Regions from separate parts of the Mesorhizobium sp. M0184 genome, predicted to be linked through region 3. Evidence: predicted binding sites of a transcription regulator. Region 3 holds the regulator's gene; each other region holds the start of a gene.

Evidence for each region. The regulator LexA, encoded in region 3, represses DNA repair genes until DNA is damaged. The targets are predictions, from matches to a motif close to TGTTCNNNNTGTGTTCNG.
Region 1: a site for LexA is predicted at 3,011-3,028, ahead of uvrA (excinuclease ABC subunit UvrA). Genes of this name have one in related genera too.
Region 2: a site for LexA is predicted at 1,482-1,499, ahead of NKJ23_RS13680 (ImuA family protein). Genes of this name have one in related genera too.

The regions. Positions count from the first base shown of each region.
Region 1 covers NZ_JAMYSZ010000023.1:62,187-69,390, reverse strand. The annotation lists gene uvrA (excinuclease ABC subunit UvrA) at 1-2,861, opposite strand, end outside; gene NKJ23_RS24290 (hypothetical protein) at 3,559-3,957, opposite strand; gene NKJ23_RS24285 (ATP-dependent Clp protease proteolytic subunit) at 3,954-4,559, opposite strand; gene NKJ23_RS24280 (SRPBCC family protein) at 4,586-5,110, opposite strand; gene NKJ23_RS24275 (ArsR/SmtB family transcription factor) at 5,107-5,421, opposite strand; gene NKJ23_RS24270 (cupin domain-containing protein) at 5,504-5,893, opposite strand; gene NKJ23_RS24265 (single-stranded DNA-binding protein) at 6,102-6,614, shown strand; gene NKJ23_RS24260 (OsmC family protein) at 6,737-7,162, shown strand; gene NKJ23_RS24255 (MarC family protein) at 7,171-7,204, opposite strand, start outside.
Region 2 covers NZ_JAMYSZ010000009.1:112,202-119,405, forward strand. The annotation lists gene NKJ23_RS13665 (HpcH/HpaI aldolase/citrate lyase family protein) at 1-438, shown strand, start outside; gene NKJ23_RS13670 (DUF1737 domain-containing protein) at 467-673, shown strand; gene NKJ23_RS13675 (metallopeptidase family protein) at 917-1,339, opposite strand; gene NKJ23_RS13680 (ImuA family protein) at 1,523-2,596, shown strand; gene NKJ23_RS13685 (DUF6504 family protein) at 2,538-4,016, shown strand; gene NKJ23_RS13690 (error-prone DNA polymerase) at 4,013-7,204, shown strand, end outside.
Region 3 covers NZ_JAMYSZ010000012.1:13,510-20,713, reverse strand. The annotation lists gene NKJ23_RS16500 (molybdopterin molybdotransferase MoeA) at 1-169, shown strand, start outside; gene NKJ23_RS16495 (hormone-sensitive lipase) at 177-1,007, opposite strand; gene kynU (kynureninase) at 1,104-2,351, opposite strand; gene lexA (transcriptional repressor LexA) at 2,800-3,534, shown strand; gene NKJ23_RS16480 (ComEC/Rec2 family competence protein) at 3,528-5,993, opposite strand; gene gltX (glutamate--tRNA ligase) at 6,090-7,204, shown strand, end outside.

The sequences.
Region 1 (7,204 bases), on a different contig from region 3:
CCGGTATAGCTGCGTTTTTCGCGAACGATGTCCTCAGGCGTGCCGGACGCTACCAGCTCGCCGCCGCCGTCACCACCTTCGGGGCCAAGATCGAGCACCCAGTCAGCGGTCTTGATCACCTCTAGATTGTGCTCGATGACGACGACCGTGTTGCCCTGGTCGACCAGCTCGTGCAGCACTTCAAGCAGCTTGGCGACGTCGTGGAAATGCAGGCCGGTGGTTGGCTCATCGAGAATGTAGAGCGTCTTGCCGGTCGCCTTGCGCGACAGTTCCTTGGCAAGCTTGATGCGCTGCGCCTCGCCGCCCGACAAAGTCGTTGCCTGCTGGCCAACATGGATGTAGCCGAGGCCGACCCGTTTCAGCGTCTCCAGCTTGTCGCGCACGCCGGGCACGGCGGCGAAGAAATCGACGCCTTCCTCGACCGTCATGTCGAGAACGTCGGCGATTGATTTGCCCTTGAACAGGACGTCGAGCGTCTCGCGGTTGTAGCGCTTGCCGTGGCAGACGTCGCAGGTGACGTAGACGTCGGGCAGGAAGTGCATCTCGATCTTGATGACGCCGTCGCCCTGGCAGGCCTCGCAGCGGCCGCCCTTGACGTTGAACGAGAAGCGCCCCGGCTGGTAGCCGCGCGCCTTGGCCTCCGGCAGGCCGGCGAACCAGTCGCGAATCGGCGTGAAGGCGCCGGTATAGGTGGCAGGGTTGGAGCGCGGGGTGCGCCCGATCGGCGACTGGTCGATGTCGATGACCTTGTCGAGGAATTCCAGCCCCTCGATTCGGTCATGCTCGGCCGGATGCTCGCGAGAGCCCATGATGCGGCGCGACGCCGCCTTGAACAGGGTCTCGATCAAGAAGGTCGACTTGCCGCCGCCGGATACGCCGGTGACGGCGGTAAACGTGCCGAGCGGGATTTCGGCGGTGACGTTCTTCAGATTGTTGCCGCGCGCGCCGACGACCTTCAGCCGGCGGTTCTTCTTGGCCTCACGCCGCGCTGCCGGCGTCGCCACTTCGAGCTCGCCCGACAGATATTTACCGGTGATCGAAGCGGGCGTCGCCATGATCTGCTGCGGCGTGCCCTGGGCGATGATGTGGCCGCCATGAATGCCGGCAGCCGGGCCGATATCGACGACATAGTCGGCATGCAGGATGGCGTCCTCGTCGTGCTCGACGACGATGACCGTGTTGCCGATGTCGCGCAGATGCTTCAGCGTGTCGAGCAGGCGGGCATTGTCGCGCTGGTGCAGACCGATCGACGGTTCGTCCAGCACGTAAAGCACGCCGGTCAGGCCGGAGCCGATCTGCGAGGCAAGACGGATGCGCTGGCTCTCACCGCCTGAAAGCGTGCCGGAGTTGCGCGACAGCGTCAGATAGTCGAGACCGACATCGTTGAGGAAGCGCAGCCGCTCTCGGATTTCCTTGAGCACGCGCACCGCAATCTCGTTCTGCTTGTCGTTGAGCGAAGCGGGCAGATCGGTGAACCACTGGTCGGCCTTGCGGATGGACAGTTCGGTGACCTCGCCAATGTGCTTGCCGGCGATCTTGACCGCGAGCGCCTCGGGCTTCAGCCGGTAGCCGCGGCAGGCCGGGCAGGGCGTGGCCGACATGAAGCGCTCGATCTCCTCGCGCATCCAGGCGGATTCCGTCTCCTTCCAGCGGCGCTCGAGGTTGGGGATGACGCCCTCGAAGGTTTTCGTCGTCTTGTAGGAGCGCAGGCCGTCATCGTAATGGAAGGTGATTTCGCGCTCGCCGGTGCCGTGCAGGACGGCTTGCTTTGCCTCCTCGCTCAAATCCTTGAACTTGTCGCCGAGCTTGAAGCCATAGGCAACGCCCAGCGCTTCCAGCGTCTGCGCATAGTAGGGCGAGCTCGACTTCGCCCAAGGGCTGACGGCGCCGGCGCGCAGCGAGACATTCTCGTCGGGCACGACCAGGCTGGCATCAATGGCGCGTTGGCTGCCGAGCCCGTCGCAGGTCGGGCAGGCGCCGAACGGATTGTTGAAGGAGAATAGCCTGGGCTCGATCTCGGGAATGGTGAAGCCGGATACCGGGCAGGCGAACTTTTCCGAGAACAGCATGCGTTCATGCGTCTCGTTCTTCGATTTGTTGACCGAATCCTCGCCGGTCTGGCTGGCGTCGAGCGGCTTGTCGGCAAATTCCGCCACCGCCAGCCCGTCGGCCAGCTTCAGCGCGGTCTCGATGGAATCGGCGAGCCGCGTCGCCAGATCGCCGCGCACGACGATGCGGTCGACGACAACGTCGATGTCGTGCTTGTACTTCTTGTCCAGCGCCGGCACGTCGGCGATCTCGTAGAAGACGCCGTCGACCTTGACGCGCTGAAAACCCTTCTTCTGCAGCTCCAGCAGTTCCTTGCGGTACTCGCCTTTGCGGCCGCGCACCATCGGCGCCAGAATGAACAGCCGGGTGCCTTCCTCGACCGCAAGCACCCGGTCGACCATCTGCGAGACCGTCTGGCTCTCGATCGGCAGGCCGGTGGCCGGCGAATAGGGTACACCGACGCGGGCGAACAAAAGCCGCATATAATCGTAGATCTCGGTGACGGTGCCGACCGTCGAACGTGGGTTCTTCGAGGTGGTCTTCTGCTCGATGGAGATGGCCGGCGACAGGCCGTCGATCTGGTCGACGTCCGGCTTCTGCATCATTTCGAGGAATTGCCGCGCATAGGCCGAAAGGCTCTCGACATAGCGGCGCTGGCCCTCGGCATAGATGGTGTCGAAGGCAAGCGACGACTTGCCCGACCCCGACAGGCCGGTCATGACGATCAGGCTGTCACGCGGCAGGTCGAGATCGACATTCTTCAGATTGTGTTCGCGTGCCCCGCGAATGGAGAGATATTTATGGTCGGCCATCGCCGGTCGCCGCCTCAGAATCTGGAATTCGTGGGATGGGCGGGTTTTCCCGACCATCCCCTATGTAGGTAATTTCGCCGCCTTTTCGAGAGACGCCACAACTCTCGACCAAAGCGTTTAACCGCCTTTCGCGCGAACGGGCAAGCGGAAAGAACAAAGGCCGAACACGCTCCTGACAAAAGCTGCCCGCGCAGCCGGCTTCAAAGCGATTCGCGATCACATTTTTCGGTAATCGGCTATTCAAGGTTGACGTGCCTGCGTCATGGGGGCAGAATCGACACGTCAACGAAGCCGGCCGTCTTTCGATGGCCTCGCGGCCTGGGGCTAGCCTGCGAGACGCCGCGGGTTATGCGATGAGCGCTTCGACGACGACAGTCGCAACGAACAGAAGGAGAGCAGAGGCATGACTCCACCGGATTGTTCCTTGAGGCTCCACGTGTCGCTGGAGCCGCGGCAGGTATAAGTAGCCAGGTCAGGCGTTTAGCGCTACCTGCCCACGTTGACCTGCCGATCCCCACAACAATCAGAGACTGCTAGTCGGATCGTCGGCTGAACGCCGCGAAGCATCCGAAATAAAAAGCCGGCAGTACACTCCCGGCAATTTGGATTTCAGATCCAAGAAAGCCCTGTCAGTTGCAAACGCAATGGCGGGGCTGTTCGTTTGAAGCGCAATATTTGTGGTTCACACCAGGCGAACTTAGCGGCTGGAGGGCCTGATCCCGCCGGTAGCGACATCGATGGTGATGCTACCGGAAATCCGAACGTCGGTATCGCCAATCTTAAAGGTGCCGTTGCCGCTGCCTGGAGCCACATCGTCAGGCTCAGGCCGCGGCGCTGGCTCGGCGATGCGATAATCGCTGGTCACACCGGGCAGGGTGCCCTTTTGCGAAGACGTCGAATTATCTTGGGCAAGTGCCATACCCACCAGCATGTTCGTGCCGGCTACGGTAGCGATAGTAAGGTATAACAGGCTGGATGAGCGGCTGGCGGTCATCGCCGGACTATAGTGCCGCGATAGCGTCAAGACCAGACCGATGGCGCTGAAATTGCGGGGGCTCAATCGCCTCAGTTCCGTCCGCCGGCCCGGCTCGTTCATGCGGCCTGCTTGCGAGTGTCGAAAACATGGTCGACGAGGCCCCAATCCTTGGCCTCCTGCGCGGTCATGAAAAAGTCGCGGTCGAGCGTGCGTTCCACTTCCTCGTAGGTGCGGCCGCAATGGCGGGCGTAAAGATCGGTCATGCGCCGCTTGGTGCGAAGGATGCCCTCGGCATGGCGCTGGATATCGGAGGCTTGGCCCTGGAAACCGCCGAGAGGCTGATGCAGCACGATGCTGGTGTTGGGTAGCGCGATGCGCCGCCCCGGTGTGCCGGCCATCAAAAGGAACGAGGCCATCGAGGCGGCGAAGCCCATACAAACCGTGGAGACCGGGCAGCTGATATACTGCATCGTATCGTAGATGGCGAAACCGCTGGTCACCACGCCGCCCGGCGAGTTGATGTAGAGCGAGACCTCCTTGTCGGGATTGTCGGATTCCAACGACAGAAGCTGGGCGCAGACCAGCGCCGAGGTGCCGTCGTCGATCGCCCCGTTGATGAAGACGATGCGCTCGCGCAGCAGCCGCGAAAATATGTCGAAGGCACGTTCGCCGCGGCTCGACTGCTCGATCACCATCGGCACCAGATTGGCAAGGCCGCTCATCGGTTGTCTCCGTTGACTGTTGTCGTTCAGGCCGCGCGCAGGAAGAGGCGCGGGGTGTTTGCGGCGATCTGCTTGTGCCTGGGAGTGCGCGCTTCAAAGGAAAGCCGGCAACCGGCGCCTGCCATCGCGATCTCCGGCGCTGCTGCCCGAGCAAAACCATCATGGACGATGCGCAGATGCGTGCCGCCGGAAACGGTGCGGTCGAGCGTAAAGGTGACGATGCTGTCCACTGGGCTGTCGCTCATTGCGCTGTCCAGGGGGCTGCCGGGCGGCACCTGCGTATCGCCGGGCGCCGGCCGCTCCCGCCAGGAATAGCGCAGCAGCCGTCCGGGATCCGCGTCGAGGATTTCGCACTCGATCGGCGCATTCGGCGCTTTAAAGGCAAAGCGGTTGCCGATTTCGGGCTTGATGTCGTTCGGCATCATCCAGGCCGCGAGCAGGTCCGGCACCGTCAGCGCCCGCCACACCTTTTCCGGCGGTTCGGGCAGCTCGCACTCGAACTCGATCTTGTCTGCGGCCATTTCGGCGCGTTCTTTGCCTCGGCTGGTCATTGGTCCATGTCCTTCAAAACCGTCTTGAGCCTTTCGATGCGCTCTGGCCAGAACGCACGGTAGCGTTCGATCCAGCCGAGCAGTGGCGCAAGCCCCTTCGGATCGACGCGGTAATAGGCGTTGCGACCGGCCCGGCGCTCGACCACGAGGCCGGCGCCGCGCAGCACTGCGAGATGTTGCGATACCGCCGGCTGCGATACCGGTATGCCAGTGCGCAGTTCCGACACCGTCATCTCGCCGTCGGCGAGCCGCTCATAGACGGCGCGACGCGTTGGATCCGCTAGTGCCCGAAAAATGTCTGCTTCGATCATGCCGAAAGCATAAGTCAATACTTATCTGTTTGGCAAGCCGTGTTTTTTAAGACAGGCGGTGTTTTTTAAGACAGGCGAGGTTTTAAAAACTCGCCGGAAGCCAGCGTCTCACCATGTCCGGGGATCCCTTGAACGTCGCCTCGAAAACTGGTGACGCGAGCACGGCATGGATGTGAAGCAGTTCGGAGCCGACGTTTCGGAAGCCATGTTGCCTGCGCGCTGCAACAACAAGCGACTGTCCGGCAGTCAAGACGAGATGCTCTTCATCGATCCACATCTCGGCCCTGCCGGCGATGACGGTAAGCACTTCCTCGACCGGGTGCCAATGTGTGGGGGCGCCAACCGCCGGTTCGACCCATTGTTCGAATATGCAAAGTTGAGTTGCGCCGTTGCGGGCAGAGACATGCATGCGGGTCTTTACTCCCGCTCGCCACTCTTCTTGCGGCTGATCGTCATGCGCAACCATCTTCATGCGGTCGCCTCGATCCCATGATCTGTGGAAATTCGACGCCAAGACACTACTTCTTACTGACAACTATTGACAGTGAAGGGCCTCTCCTATAGAACGAAAAGAGAACAAAAACCTTGTGGGAAAAGGCGGCGACGGCAGGCAGGGATTGTCCATAGCCTGTAAGGTGCGGCGACAAAAATTTGGTTTCGGATGAGCGCGGAGAAGTATCATGGCGGGTAGCGTCAACAAGGTCATTCTGGTGGGCAACCTCGGGGCGGACCCTGAAATCCGCCGCTTGAATTCGGGTGACCCGGTCGTCAACATCCGCATCGCGACGTCGGAAAGCTGGCGCGACAAGACATCCGGAGAGCGCAAGGAAAAGACCGAGTGGCACAATGTCGTGATCTTCAACGACCAGATCGCCAAGGTGGCCGAGCAGTATCTGAAGAAGGGCATGAAGGTCTATGTCGAGGGCCAACTGCAGACGCGCAAATGGCAGGACCAGACCGGCAATGACCGCTATACGACCGAAATCGTGTTGCAGAAATTCCGCGGCGAGCTGCAGATGCTCGATGCGCGGGGCGAGGGCGGCGGCCAGGTCGGCAACTATGCCGGTGGTGGTGCGAGCCGCGGTTCCGATTTCGGCCAGTCCGGCCCGGGCGAAAGTTTCAATCGCGGTGGCGCCAACAAGGGCGGCGGCGGTGGTTCGTCGCGCGAGCTGGACGACGAAATCCCGTTCTGATTTCTCGGGCGGACTGCCCTTGCGGCGAAAAGCGCCGGCACCTTGGCCACGAAATGGCGTCCCGAAAATCTGTCTTGGATTTTCGGGACGTTGTGCGTTTGAGCGGTGAAAGGACGTATCAGGTGAAGGCAAGGGTCAAATGGGTCGAGGAGCGCACTTTCGTTGGCGAGTCCGCCAATGGGCACAAGCTGGTGCTAGGCACTGCGTTCGGGCCGGAGGGCAAGACGCCGGGGCCGAGCCCAATGGAACTGGTGCTGATCGGCACTGGCGGCTGCTCGGCCTATGACGTGATCCATATCCTCGAAAAGGGGCGCGAGGCGGTCGAAGATTGCGTGGTCGAACTCGATGCCGACCGTGCAGAAGCCGATCCCAGGGTGTTCACCCGCATTCACATGCATTTTGTCGTCAAGGGCCGGGCGCTATCACACGACAAGGTGAAGCGGGCGATCGGGCTTTCGATCGAGAAATACTGCTCGGCCTCGGCAATGATGGCCAAGACTGCCGAGATTACCCACGACTTCGAAGTCATTGAAACGACAGCGAAGTAGGGCTGTTCCTACGTCGCCATCAGCGCCTTGATGCCGTCGGCG
Region 2 (7,204 bases), on a different contig from region 3:
TCTAGACTGGCTTGTTTCGCTGCCGGAACGAATGACCTGGTCAAGGACACCGGAATTCTCGCCACGCCCGATCGGCGCTATCTCGTTCCATGGCTGATGCAAATGGTGCTCGCCGCGCGTGCCGGCGGCCTCGACCTGCTCGATGGCGTCTTCAATGATTTTCGCGATATGGACGGGTTTGCGCGCGAGTGCACGGAAGCGGCCGCCATGGGTTTTGACGGCAAGTCGCTGATCCATCCGGCTCAGATCGAAGCCGCGAACCGCGCCTTTGCACCGTCGCCCGAAGCAATAGCCGAGGCGCGCGCGGTCAAGGATGCCTTCGCGCTCGCCGAAAATCCCGGTAGGGCGGTAGTTGCGCTGAACGGCAAGATGGTCGAGCGGCTGCATCTGGCACAGGCCGAAAAACTGCTGGCGAAGGCCGCCGCTGTTCGCGCATGACTAACGTAACTGACGACAGGATTGAAGAATGAAACTCTACCGCTTTCTGTCCGGCCCGGACGATGCCAGCTTCTGCCACAAGGTGACGGCGGCGCTGAACAAGGGCTGGCACCTGTTCGGCTCGCCGACCTATGCCTATGACAAGGAGGCCAAGACCATGCGCTGCGGCCAGGCGGTGGTGAAGGATATCGAGGGCCAGGAATACGGCCCCGACACCAAGCTCAGCGATTGGTAGACGATAAAATGGCGGCGAGACGTTGGCGGGACAGCGCCCCCCTCTGTCCTGCCGGACATCTCCCCCTCAAGGGGGGAGATTGGATGTCACGTCGGCTTTCGCCAATCTCCAATGTTAGAAAAAGGGCGCGGTCGGCGAAGCTGCCAATCTCCCCACTTGAGGGGGAGATGTCCGGCAGGACAGAGGGGGGCGTGAAGGAATGAGACGTCGGACTGTTGCGTAAGCTCAGCCGCTCGTGCCCGATCACTCCGCCGCTTCCTCGATCTTCTCCATATCGTCGTCCGACAGGCCGAAATGGTGGCCGATCTCGTGGATCAGCACATGGGTGACGATGTCGCCCAGCGTTTCCTCGTTCTCGGCCCAATAGTCGAGGATGGCGCGGCGATAGAGCGTGATGCGGTTCGGCCCCTCGCCGGTCTGCGGGTTCCAGCGCTCGGCGATGCCGCGCCCCTCGAACAGGCCGAGCAGGTCGAAGGGCGTTTCCAGCGAAAGGTCGTCCATGATCTCGTCGGTCGGGAATTCGGCGATCTGAATGACGATCTCGCCGGTCAACTTGCGAAACTCCTCCGGCAGATGGGCATAGGCCTCCAGCGCCAGGAGTTCCATTTCCTCCATCGTTGGCGAAAGCTGGTCGTGCCAGATGCGTGTTTGGTAGATGCGAGCCATGCTTTGTCCTTTGATCCCGGCATATAGGCTTTCAGGCCGGACTCGGCAAATGGTCGGGCTGGAGTGCCCGTGCCATGCCCCCACTACAGGAATAAATTCCCCATGACTCCGCTTGACTCTTCGGGCGGCCTCTGGAATCTATAAGAACATAACAGGAACAATTGTGAGTGGAAGCTGACCGTCATGGCGACAAGCGCCGTGGCGCGGGAGACTGTTTTTGCCCTGCGCCGCCAGATCGCGAAGATCGAAGGGACCTTGCCCGAGCGCCTGGAGGCGCCGGCCAGTTCGTCGTTTGACGCGGATGTCCCTCGTCAGAGTCTGACACCCTCTCGGCATCCGACACCCGCTCGGAATCTGACCATTGTCCGGCGCGGCCTCGCCGTGGCGCCGCCCGATGCGTTTTTGCGCACCGGCGCCGAGCGCCTCGATGCTGCGCTGAGCGGCGGCCTGCCGAAGGCGGCGGTGAGCGAGTTTCATGGCGCCGCGACCCGCGATGCCGGGGCCGTTGCCGGTTTTGCCTTGTCGCTCGTCAGCCTGATCCTCAGCCAGGGGCCGCGATTGCCGGTGCTGTGGATCGGCACATCCGAGGTTTTCCGCGAGGCCGGCTTTCCCTATGCCAGGGGGCTTCACGCCTTCTTCGGCATCGAGCCGGAGCAATTGCTGTTTTCCGAGGCGCCAAGGCTGCTCGATGCGCTGTGGATCGCCGAGGAGGCTGCCCGGATGACGGCACTGGCCGCCGTCATCCTCGAAATCCGCGGCAGCCCGCAGCGGCTTGACCTCACCGCGACGCGGCGGCTGCACGCCCGCGCGCAGAGTGCGGGCCGGCCGCTGTTCCTGCTGCGCCAGGCCGGCGAGCCCGAACCGACGGCAGCGCCCGTCCGCCTCATCCTGTCGGCGGCACCGGCGGCAACGCGTAAGACGCTTGCCGGGCCGCTCGCCGGCTCGATCGGCCGGCCCGCCTTCACCGTCGCCATCGGCAAGAGCCGCACGGCCTTGCCCGGAAAATTCACACTGGAGTGGAACCCCGATGAACGCATATTCGAAGAAAGACGGGGCGAGCAAGGAAGGTCTCAGGAATGGGCCCCAGAACGGCCAAAGAGTCCTATCCCTGTGGTTTCCGCATCTCGCCGCCGAGAGGATCCTGCGGCAGCGTCTGGGGCGGTCCTGGCGTTCCCGGCCGTCGGATCACCTGCCGCTGGTGATCAGCCATCGCCAAGGGAACACCCAGCGCATCGCCGCCCTCGACGAACGGGCTGAGGCGCTTAATCTGAAGCGCGGCATGGGCATAGCCGACGCACGCGCCATGCATCCCTCGATCGACATCGTGGAGGCCGATCCGGAGGCCGACCGGCGCCTGCTCGAAGGCCTCGCCGACTGGTGCGACCGCTATACCCCGCTGGTGGCGCTTGACGGGACCGACGGCCTCTATCTCGACGTCACCGGCTGCACCCATCTTTTCGGCGGCGAACGCTCGATGCTGGACGATATCCTGTCGCGTTTTTTCCATCAGGGCTTCGATGTCCGCGCCGGGCTTGCCGCCACGCCTGGTGCTGCCTGGGCGGCGGCGCGGTTTGCTGGCGACCGCATCGTGCCCGATGGTGAGGAGGAAGCGCTTCTCGCGCCCTTGCCGCTGGCGGCGCTGCGCATCGACCCGGAGGTACGCGCCAGCCTCGAAAGCGTCGGCCTGCGCACGGCGGGCGCCGTCATGGCGGCACCGCGCGCGCCGCTGGCCCGCCGCTTCGGCGCATCGCTGCTCTTGCGCCTCGACCAGGCGCTTGGCCGCCTCGAGGAGGCCGTGTCGCCGCGCCTGCCGGTGGCACCGCTTTCGGTCGAGCGTCACCTTGCCGAGCCGATCATGCTGACCGAGGACATCGAGCGGCTGACCGGCATGCTGGCGACCACCTTGAAGAGCGACCTCGAGCGTCGCGGCGAGGGCGCAAGGCGGCTGGCGCTGCTGCTTTTCCGCGTCGATGGCGGCGTCAGCCGCATCGCCGTCGGCACCTCGCGGCCTCTGCGCGAGCCGCGGCTGATCCAGAAATTGTTCCACGAAAGGCTTGCCGCGCTCGAACAGGATATCGACGCCGGCTATGGCTTCGATCTCGTGCGCCTTTCGGTGCTGACCGCCGCCGCCTTCGACATGCAGCAGGCCGACCTTGCCGGCGAGACGAGCGACGACGGTGCCGATATCGCGCTTTTTGCCGACCGTATTCGAGCCCGGCTCGGCGAAGGCGCGGTCTTGAAGCCGGTCGCCGTCGAGAGCCATTTGCCGGAGCGCGCCGTCGCCACCCTTCCCTTCACGGAGGCGCCGCAGAGAAGCTCGCCGCCGAAGCAGCCGGACAAGGCGAAGGACGCTCCTACGACCGTCTTCCAGCCGGAACGGCCGATCCGGCTTTTCCGTTCGCCCGAGCCGATCGAGGTGCCGGCCACCGAAATGCCGGAAGGCCCGCCTTTGAACTTCCGCTGGCGGCGCGCGCTCTATCGGGTCGCGCGCGCCGAAGGGCCGGAGCGCATCGCGCCGGAATGGTGGCGAGGGGCGGCGGGACGAGAAGATGCCCCGACCCGGGATTATTTCCGCATCGAGGATGCCGACGGCCGCCGTTACTGGCTCTATCGCCAGGGCCTTTACGGCGCCTCGCAGCCCTCGCCGCGCTGGTTCATGCATGGGATCTTCGCATGAATGCGCTGACGGCCAACCCCTATGCCGAATTCGGCATCCAGTCGAACTTCTCGTTTCTGCGCGGTGCGTCGAAACCGGAGGAGCTGGTGGTCGCGGCAAAATTCCTGGGGTTTTCGGCGATCGGTCTCGCCGACCGCAACACGGTGGCGGGCGTGGTGCGCGCCTGGCAGCAGGCCAAGGTGGAGGGTGCTTCCTATCATCCCGGCTGCCGCCTGGTTTTTTGCGACGGCACGCCGGACATCCTCGCCTACCCGCAGGATCGCAAGGGTTGGGGTCATCTCTGCCGCATGCTGACGCAGGCCAATCTGCGTGACGAGAACGAAAAAGGGGCGACGCTCCTCAAACAGAGCGATCTTCTCGAATGGGGCGATCTCCTGTCGCTCGCCATACTGCCGGATGTGTCGGCGGACGCGGAAACCAGCCTCGCACTCCTTAGCCGGCTCAAGGATCGTTTCGATGAAAACCTGCGGCTTGCGGTTTCGCCGGATTACCGCGGCAACGACCGCTTCCGTATCGAGCAGGCGGCGGCGATGGCGGAGCTGGCCGGCGTCCCGTTGATGGCGACCAACGATGTTCTCTACCATACGTCGGAACGGCGCCCGCTGCAGGACGTGCTGACGGCGATCCGCCTCAATGTGCCCGTCGCCGAGGTGGGGCTGGAGCTGGCGGCCAATGCCGAGCGTCACTTAAAGCCGCCGCTGGAGATGGCACGGCTTTTCCGCAGGCATCCGCAAGCGCTGGCGGAAACGCTGCGTTTTGCCGGCGAGCTGACCTTCTCGCTCAGTGACCTGCAATACAACTATCCCGACGAGCCGACGGAATCGGGTCTTGGGCCGCAGGCCGAACTGGAAAGGCTGGCCAAGGAGGGAGCCGCCATCCGCTACCCCTCGGGCGTGCCCGCTTTTGTGACGCAGCGCATCGAGGAGGAGCTCGCTCTGATCGAGCGCCTGAACTACGCGCGCTATTTCCTGACTGTCCACGACATCGTCAAATTCGCCCGCAGCCAGAACATTCTCTGCCAGGGGCGCGGCTCTGCCGCCAACTCGATCGTCTGCTTCTGCATTGGCATCACCGAAGTCGGCCCGGACAAGATCGAAACGCTTTTCGAGCGCTTCATTTCCGAGGAAAGAAACGAGCCGCCCGACATCGACGTCGATTTCGAGCATGAAAAGCGCGAGGAGGTCATCCAGTACATCTATTCCAAATACAGCACCAAGCGCACCGCGCTGGCCGCCGCCGTCGTCAGCTACCGGGGCCGCTCGGCGATGCGCGAAGTGGCCAAGGCGATGGGCCTGTCGGACGACGTCCGGGGCGCGCTGTCCAGTTCGATCTGGGGCTGGTCGACCTCGGAGCTCGGCGAAAAGGAGACAAAGGCCGGCGGCCTCGATCAGACCGATCCATCGACAAGGCATGTGATCGAATGCGCCAACGAGATCATGGGCTTTCCTCGTCATTTGTCGCAGCATGTCGGCGGTTTCGTCATCACCCGGGACCGGCTCGACGAGATCGTGCCCATCGTCAAGACGGCGATGGACGAGCGCAAGATGGTCGAGTGGGACAAGGACGATCTCGACGCGGTGAAAATCCTTAAAGTGGACGTGCTGGCGCTCGGCATGCTGACCTGCCTGCAGCGCGCTTTCACCCTGCTCCAGGATCATTATCCGCAGGCGCGGGACGAGTACGGCCTGCCCTATGTGCTGGCCACTCTGCCTGCCGAGGACAAGCATGTCTACGACATGATCTGCCGTGCCGACACGATCGGCGTCTTCCAGATCGAATCGCGCGCGCAGATGTCGATGCTGCCGCGGCTGCGGCCGAAAAGCTTTTACGACCTCGTCATCGAGGTGGCGATCGTGCGGCCCGGCCCGATCCAAGGCGACATGGTCCACCCTTATCTGCGCCGTCGGCAAGGCAAGGAAAAACCCGAATATCCCAAGCCGGAACTGGAAAAAATACTCGGCAGGACGATGGGCGTGCCGCTGTTCCAGGAGCAGGCGATGAAGATCGCCATCGTTGCTGGCGGCTTCAGGCCGGGCGAGGCCGATGAACTGCGCCGCGCCATGGCGACATTCAAGCGCACCGGCACGATCGGCAATTACCGCAAGAGAATGGTCGACGGCATGGTCGCCAAGGGCTACGAAAAAGACTTCGCCGAGCGCTGCTTCAAGCAGATCGAGGGTTTTGGCGAATACGGCTTTCCCGAGAGCCACGCCGCCTCCTTCGCCCTGCTGGTCTATGCCTCCTGCTGGTTCAAGACCTTCTATCCCGACGTGTTCTGCGCCGCGATCCTGAATTCCCAGCCGATGGGGTTTTACCAGCCGGCCCAGCTTGTCCGCGACGCGCATGACCACGGCGTCGAGATCCGCGAGGTCGACGTCAATTTTTCCGGCTGGGATTGCGCCTTGGAGAAATCGCCTTTCGATCCGGATCGTATCCTTGACCGCCATGCCCAGATGCGCGGCGTCATCCGGACCAGCCATGCCGTCCGGCTCGGCTTTCGCCAGGTCAAGGGCCTGTCGAAGGAGCGCATGGAAGCGTTTGTGTCGAGGCGCGGCGCCGGCTATGCATCCGTACGCGACGTCTGGCTGCGCTCGGGCCTCAACGTCGACGAGATCGAAAAACTGGCGCAGGCCGACGCTTTCCGGTCGCTTGGATTGAACCGTCGCGACGCTCTATGGGCGGTCCGCGCGCTCGACGGCAAGAGTGCCGCCGAAAAGCTGCCGCTGTTCGACCAGCCGGCGATCCGCTTGCGCGATCTGGAGCCTGCAACCAGGCTCCCGACAATGCCGCTCGGTGAGCACGTCGTCCACGACTACCGCTCGCTTGGCCTGTCGCTGAAGGCGCACCCGGTCGCCTTCCTGCGTCAAAGGCTGGATCGTTCCGGCGTCACGCCCAATGTGCGGCTCGGCCAGGTGCGGGACGGCCGGCGCGTTTCGGTCGCCGGCCTCGTGCTGGTGCGGCAGCGGCCGGGCAATGGCAAGGCGATTTTCCTGACGCTGGAAGACGAGAATGCGGTCGCCAACATCATTTTCTGGGAAAGGACTTTTGACCGCTTCCGCCCCATCGTCATGGGCGCGCGTCTCATCCGCGTCACCGGCAAGCTGCAATCGGAATCGGACGTCATCCATATCGTCGCCGAGAAGGTCGAGGATCTGACGCCGTGGCTGTCGGTGCTGCTTGAGCAGGCA
Region 3 (7,204 bases):
GCGGGCTGTTGTCATAGATGACGCCGGTACGCTCGTGGCGACGCCGTTCGGCATCCAGGACTCCTCGATGCTGAAAATGCTGGCCGATGCCAACGGGCTGATCGTTCGCGCGCCGTTCTCACCTGCCGCAGCGGCGGGCTCCCCCTGCGACGTGCTGATGTTACGCTGAACCTGCCTCACTCCGAGATCAAGGTCCGGGTCAGCGGATGGTCTGGATCGGCCAAACCGTCGATGATGTTGAAATGATGCCGGTCAGGCTCGACCACCGAGCTGGTCGCGGTACCCAGGCCGATCCAGATGTTGGCCAGCAACGCGCTCTGACGCAGGAATTCGGCGCGCTCGCCGCCGCCGGCCCAGCAGGTCAGGCGGGCCTTGTCCATCGGGCGCAGCAGCACCGGGCTTTCGGCCTGCGCCTCGGCCTCATCGATCGCGATCGTCTCGTTCATGCCGGTGCGCATGATCGGGCGCAAATCATGCACCCCCGAGATCGACACCACGTGACGAACGCGCCGGACCACTTCGGGCGCCAGCGGCGTCGTGGCCGTAACCATCCGGCTAACAAGATGGCCGCCGGCCGAGTGTCCGGTCAGCATCAGCGGCCCTGGGACCATCGCCGCCGCCTTGCCGATCGCCGCGCCGACTTCCTTGACGATGCCGCCAATGCGTATCTGCGGACAGAGCGTGTAGGACGGCATCGCCACCGCATAGCCGCGATCAACAGGGCCAGCGGCAAGATGCGACCAGAAATTCTTGTCGAATTCCATCCAGTAGCCGCCATGAACGAACACCACGAGTCCCTTGGGCTTGATGGCCGGCAGGAAAAGATCGAGCCGGTTGCGTGGGTTGTCGCCATAGGCCATGTCGAGCCGCGCCCTGCCCTCGGTCGAAAGCACGTCGCGGAAAACCCGCGCGGGCTCGGTCCAGGCCGCCGGCCAGCGATCGCTGCCGGCTATGTTGGCGCCGTTGGCATAGGCGTTGTCCCAATCGGCAATGTGACGTTCGAACACCCTGCGCCCTCCCTGGCAATATGGCCTTGCAACGTAGCCGTGAGCATCGCGCGGCGCGTCGTCGCCAGCCTCACGATTCCAGCTCTCGCATCAATCTCAAGTGACAGCTGCTTTGATTGCGAAGCGCGCATCCTTCCACGCACCGGTGCGGAGGATATCCTCAAGCACTTTGACGGCCTGCCAGACATCGGCATAGCTGACATAGAGCGGGGTGAAGCCGAAGCGCATGGTCGATGGCGCGCGAAAATCGCCGATCACGCCACGTTCGATCAGCGCGCGCATGACCTGGTAGCCATGCTCATGCATGAATGAAATCTGGCTGCCGCGTTTTTCCCCATCGCGCGTGCTTTCGAGCGTGAGCCCGTAAGTGCCGCACTTTGCCTCGACAAGCTCGATGAACAGATCCGCCAGCGCGATGCTCTTCTTGCGCACCGCCGTCATGTCGACATCGTTCCAGATGTCGAGCGCGCCCTTCAGCGTGCGCATCGACAGGACCGGCTGGGTGCCGCACAGAAACCGGCGGATGCCGGTGCCGGCCGCATAGCCTGGCTCGAAGGCGAAGGGCCGTGCATGGCCCCACCAGCCGGTGAGCGGCTGCTGGATGTCGGAAAGATGCCGCTCAGCCGCATAGATGAAGGCAGGCGCGCCCGGGCCGCCATTCAGATATTTGTAGGTGCAGCCAACGGCAAAATCGGCGTTTGCCTTGTCGAGCTCGACTGACATCGCGCCGGCGGTGTGGCAGAGATCCCAGACGATCATCGCCCCGGCTTCCTGAGCCCTGCGCGTCAGCGCCGGCATGTCGCGCAGTTCGCCCGACTTGTAGTTGACGTGGTTGACCAGCACCACGGCGGTGCGTTCGTCGATCAGCTCTTCGATGGTCGGCGCGTCGACCCCCGAGAGGCGCAGCAGCGTATCTTTTCGCGTCGAAACCACACCCTCAGCCATGTACAGGTCCGTCGGAAAACTATCGCCCTCGGCGACGATGACCTGCCGCTCCGGTCGCATGGCCATGGCGGCGTGCAGCAGCTTGTAGATGTTGACCGATGTCGTGTCGCAGACCACCGTCTGGCCGGCCGCGGCACCGATCAGGCGCCCGAGCTGGTCGCCAAGTTCAAGCGGCATGTTGAACCAGCCGGCCGTGTTCCATGCGCGGATGAGATCATGCGACCATTCTTCGGTCGCGGCCTTGTGCAGTTCATCGAAAGCGGCACGTGAAGCAGCTCCTAGCGAATTGCCGTCGAGATAGATCACTCCTTGCGGCAACACGAAGCGGTCGCGCATCGCGCGCAGCGGATCTGCGGCATCCATCGCCTTTATGGCGGCGAGATCGGGAATTCCTGTCATGATTTGCCTGCTCCCCCCAAAAGTTCAACGCAACGCCGGACACGCATCGACTGTTCTTCCATCACCTGGTTGCGCGCAGCAAGGCTCCACCGGCGAGAAGCAGCCTGACCAGGCGACTGGAAACCAGGAGTTAACCCGAGGTTGGCGTTTTGAGTTCGTTTCGTTCACGGTGCATTGACCGAACCGCGCAGTCGATACGGGTTCAATTCCGTGCCCTTTGCCGACTGACGGCCGATGCCAGTGCTGCCTTCTGGGAAGCCAGAAGGCGCAAACGAAAGCAGAATCAAGGGGATGACGCTCGCGACGGTGAAAATGCGGCATTCCGGTAGGGGCGTGGTTTGTTTCCCAAGCCTTAACGCATTCATTAAACTTTAAACAGTTGCGGAACACAACTGGAACAGATAGTGTTTGTTCTGGGTTTGTTTTTCTGATTCTGTTGGGGGTCGCTATGCTGACACGCAAACAACACGAACTGCTTATGTTCATCCACGAAAGGTTGAAGGAAAGCGGTATCCCGCCTTCCTTCGACGAGATGAAGGAAGCGCTCGACCTGGCTTCCAAATCCGGAATCCACCGGCTGATTACGGCGCTGGAGGAGCGCGGCTTCATTCGCCGTTTGCCCAACCGGGCCCGTGCGCTGGAGGTGCTGCGCCTGCCTGACTCGATCGCCCCCGGCCTCAATGCGGCACGCAAGTTCTCGCCGAGTGTCATCCAGGGCAGTCTTGGGCAAGGCGGTCCTCGGCAAGGCAAGCCGACATCGTCGCGCGTGCCCGCAGCCGGAAATGACGACGATGTCGTCGCCGCCGTTTCGATCCCGGTGATGGGCCGCATCGCCGCCGGTGTGCCGATCGACGCCATCCAGCACCAGACGCATTCGATTTCGGTGCCGCCGGATATGATCATGGGCGGCGAGCATTATGCGCTCGAGGTCAAAGGCGATTCGATGATCGAGGCCGGCATTTTCGACGGCGACACGGTGATCATCCGCAATGCCGATACGGCGAGCCCCGGTGAGATCGTGGTGGCACTGGTCGACGAGGAGGAAGCGACGCTGAAGCGGTTCCGCCGCAAGGGCGCCTCGATCGCCCTGGAAGCCGCCAATCCGGCCTACGAGACGCGCATCTTCGGACCAGACAGGGTCAAGGTGCAAGGCAAGCTCGTCGGACTGATCCGCCGCTACTGAGCTCCGCCCTTGGCGCCGGCTTTGGGGTTGTCGGCCCTGCGGTATGGCGGCAGGCCTCGTGCCGCGCGTGAAAATTTCCGCTGCACGTGCCAGGGCCGGTATGATTTTTCGACCGCGAAACGGATTTCGGCGCGCGTTGCCGCTTGTGGATCGAAGTAGACGGCGGCACTTCCCGCGTGCGCCAGTTGCCGTTTGGTGACGACGAGGACCAGCCGGTCGTAGTAGCAGGGGTTATGGGCGGTGGCGTCGTCGATGACGATCAAGCTGGCAAAGGCGCAGGCTGGCCGCGCAGTATCGCGGTCCTTGGCTTGCGCGATGATCGCGCCGGATGGATGCCTGGCAAGGCAGAGGCCATCCGTGCAAATGAACGGCATGCCCGGCGGTAGGTCGGCCGGATCGGCAATGTCGAATTGCGGGTCGTTCTTTCCAGGTGTTTCCGGCGCGACGATAGCCTCGGATGTGAGCGCGCGTTTCCAGTTGTCGATGGTGAACTCATTCGGGCGTGCCCGGTTGACCGCGAGTTCACCGCTGCCGATCGGCAGCGCGACCAGCCGTGCGTCCTCCGAGACCAATACGTCGGGTATGCGTGTCTGCGTTGTCGTCAGCAAGCCGGCGAGCGCAAAAGGAAGTGCCGCCAGCCGCAACCAGGTCGTCGCCATGCTGGCAATGACGAGGGCGATCGTCACCAGAAGGACGGATCTCAGCGAAATCAGCCCGACCGCATCGATCGGCGAGCGCTCCGAGATCCACCCGGACAGGGCGATCATCGCCGTCAGCCCCTTGCCCATGACATAGAGGAAAGGGCCATCCGCACCGAACGGCATCGCCAGCGCGCTGAGAACGGCGAAGGGCATGACGACCAGTGAGACGATGGGCATGATGGCCAGATTGGCGAACAGGCTGAGCGGCGCCACGCGCTGGAAATGCCATATGGCGAAAAGCGCTGTGGCGCTCCCTGCAATGATCGAGGTCATCGCCAGACCGCACATGCCCAGCAGGACCTTTCGAGTGGCAAAGCGTTGCGGCGACAGCCGCGGCGGCGGCGTGGTGGCCCTGCCGGCGCGGTAATCGGACCAGCCTGCATAGGCGCCGACAAGGGCCGCCGTCGCGGCGAAGGACATCTGGAAACTCGGACCGACCACCTCGTGCGGCGACACCAGGATGACCGCGATGGCCGAGATCGCCAGGTTGCGCATGGTGAGCGCGGCCCGGTCGAACAGCACGGCGATAAGCATCACCGCCAGCATGATGAAGCTGCGTTCGGCCGCCACGACAATGCCGGAAAAGACGAGGTAGGCCGCAATCGAAAGAAGCGCGGCGGCCGCGGCATATTTCTTGACCGGCCGTCGCGATGAGAAATCGGGAAACAGCGCAAAGGCACCCCGCAGCAGCGCCATGATGGTGCCGGCGACCAACGCCATATGCAGCCCCGAGATGGAGATGATGTGGTAGATGCCGGTGCGCCGCATCGCTTCGTTGATCTCCTCGGGAATGCCGGCGCGCACGCCGACGATCAACGCAGCAGCAATCTCGCCCTCGGCACCGCCGATGCGGCTGCGGATATGGTCGGCGATGGATTCGCGCGCGTCTTCGATCGCGGAAGAAAGCTGCGCGGCAAGCGGCATGCTGCCCGACGACACGACTTTCGGATTGCCGAGAAAAAAGCCGCTGCCGCCGATACCGGCGAAATAGCTGTCGAAGGAGAAATCATAGCTGTCGGGCCGCACCGGGCCGGTCGGCGGCAGCAGCCGCACATAGCCGGTGATCTCGGAACCGGCGGTCAGCTCAGCCGGTATCTTCATCGCCGAAACGCGGACCCGTTCCGGCATGTAGCGCAGTGTCGGCCTGGCGGTTGAGATCACATCGATTGTCAGCCTGATGCGGCCGCTCGCCATGGGCTCGTACGATACGACGCGACCCGTCAGCCGCGTCGAGATTTCGGAACCGAGCATATGCGTTCCGACACGCCATGTCTCGAACTTGGCGGCAAGTACGCCAAGCGCGCAGAGCAGTGCCACCATGAAGCACAGGCGCGTCCTGGGCCATGACCGCGAGACGACGGCACAAAGGGCCGCGAGGAGCGCGATTGCGATCGGCTGTGGAAAGGCCGGCTCCACCGACAGCCCGAAATATACGACCACCCCGCATGCGAGGAACACCGGCACCAGCAGGAAGGCGATGCCGCGGTCGAGTTCCAGGCCGGCTGCCGAGGTTACGCTGTTGCGGATACGGGACGGTGACGGGAGGCGGAAACGCCTGGGCAGGCGTACGATGGGCTCGCCCGCGGGCACGAGAACCGTTGCTGGGTCGCTGGCCGGCAGCGACGGAGCATCGAAGCGCGGAGCGGGTAGCAATGCCGGTGCCGGCAGGACAGGCGGGGGAGCGGCAAACAGCAAGCGTTCGCTGACGCCGCTGCCAACGTCCTCGCCCTCGCCCGCACCACGGCCTCGCACAGCCATCGGGTCTGCCCCTTGCGCCCTCGACCTCCTATGCTACATGAACGCGCAACGCGCGAAAGTCCGCAAACCCACTTCCTTCGCCCGCCTGAGAGTTCCATGCCCGATAAGGTCGTCACCCGTTTTGCCCCCTCGCCCACCGGCTATCTGCACATTGGCGGCGCGCGCACGGCGCTGTTCAACTGGCTGTATGCCAAGCACACAGGCGGCACGATGCTGCTGCGCATCGAGGACACCGACCGCGAGCGCTCCACCGATGCGGCAAGCGCGGCCATTCTCGACGGGCTTTCCTGGCTTGGCCTGACATGGGACGGCGAGCCGGTGTCGCAATTCGAGCGTGCGCCGCGCCATCGCGAGGTGGCCGAGGAGCTCGTTCGTATGGGCAAGGCCTATTATTGTTATGCGACGCCTGCCGAACTAGAGGCAATGCGCGAGAGCGCACGCGCCAAGGGGCTGCCTCCCCGCTATGATGGACGCTGGCGCGACCGCGACCCGTCGGAGGCGCCGCCCGGCGCCAAGGGGGCGATCCGCATCAAGGCGCCGACAGACGGCGAGACGGTGGTGCATGACCGCGTCCAGGGCGACGTGCGCTTTCCCAACAAGGATCTCGACGATTTCATTATTCTGCGCTCGGACGGCAATCCCACCTACATGCATGCCGTCGTCGTCGACGATCACGACATGGGCATCACCCACATCATCCGCGGCGACGATCATTTGACCAACGCCGCACGCCAGACCGTAATCTATCAGGCCATGGGCTGGGAGGTGCCGTCGATGTCGCATATCCCGCTGATCCACGGTGCCGACGGCGCCAAGCTGTCGAAGCGGCACGGTGCGCTTGGCGTCGAAGCCTATCGCGCCATGGGCTACCTGCCGGAGGCGCTGCTCAACTATCTGGCGAGGCTTGGCTGGAGCCACGGCGACGATGAGATCATGTCGATCGCCGACATGATTGCATGGTTCGACATTGGCGACGTCAACAAGGGCGCCGCCCGTTTCGACTTCGCCAAGCTCGAGGCGCTTAACGGCGTGCATATGCGCCGGATGAACGACGCGGCGCTGCTCGACATCTTCATCGCCACTCTGCCCTATCTTGAAGGCGGCCCGTCAATCGCCGCGCGCCTCGACGACAGACGCAGGGCGCAACTGCTTGCCGCTTTGCCGGGCCTGAAGGAGCGCGCCAAGACGCTGGTCGAACTTGCTGAAGGGGC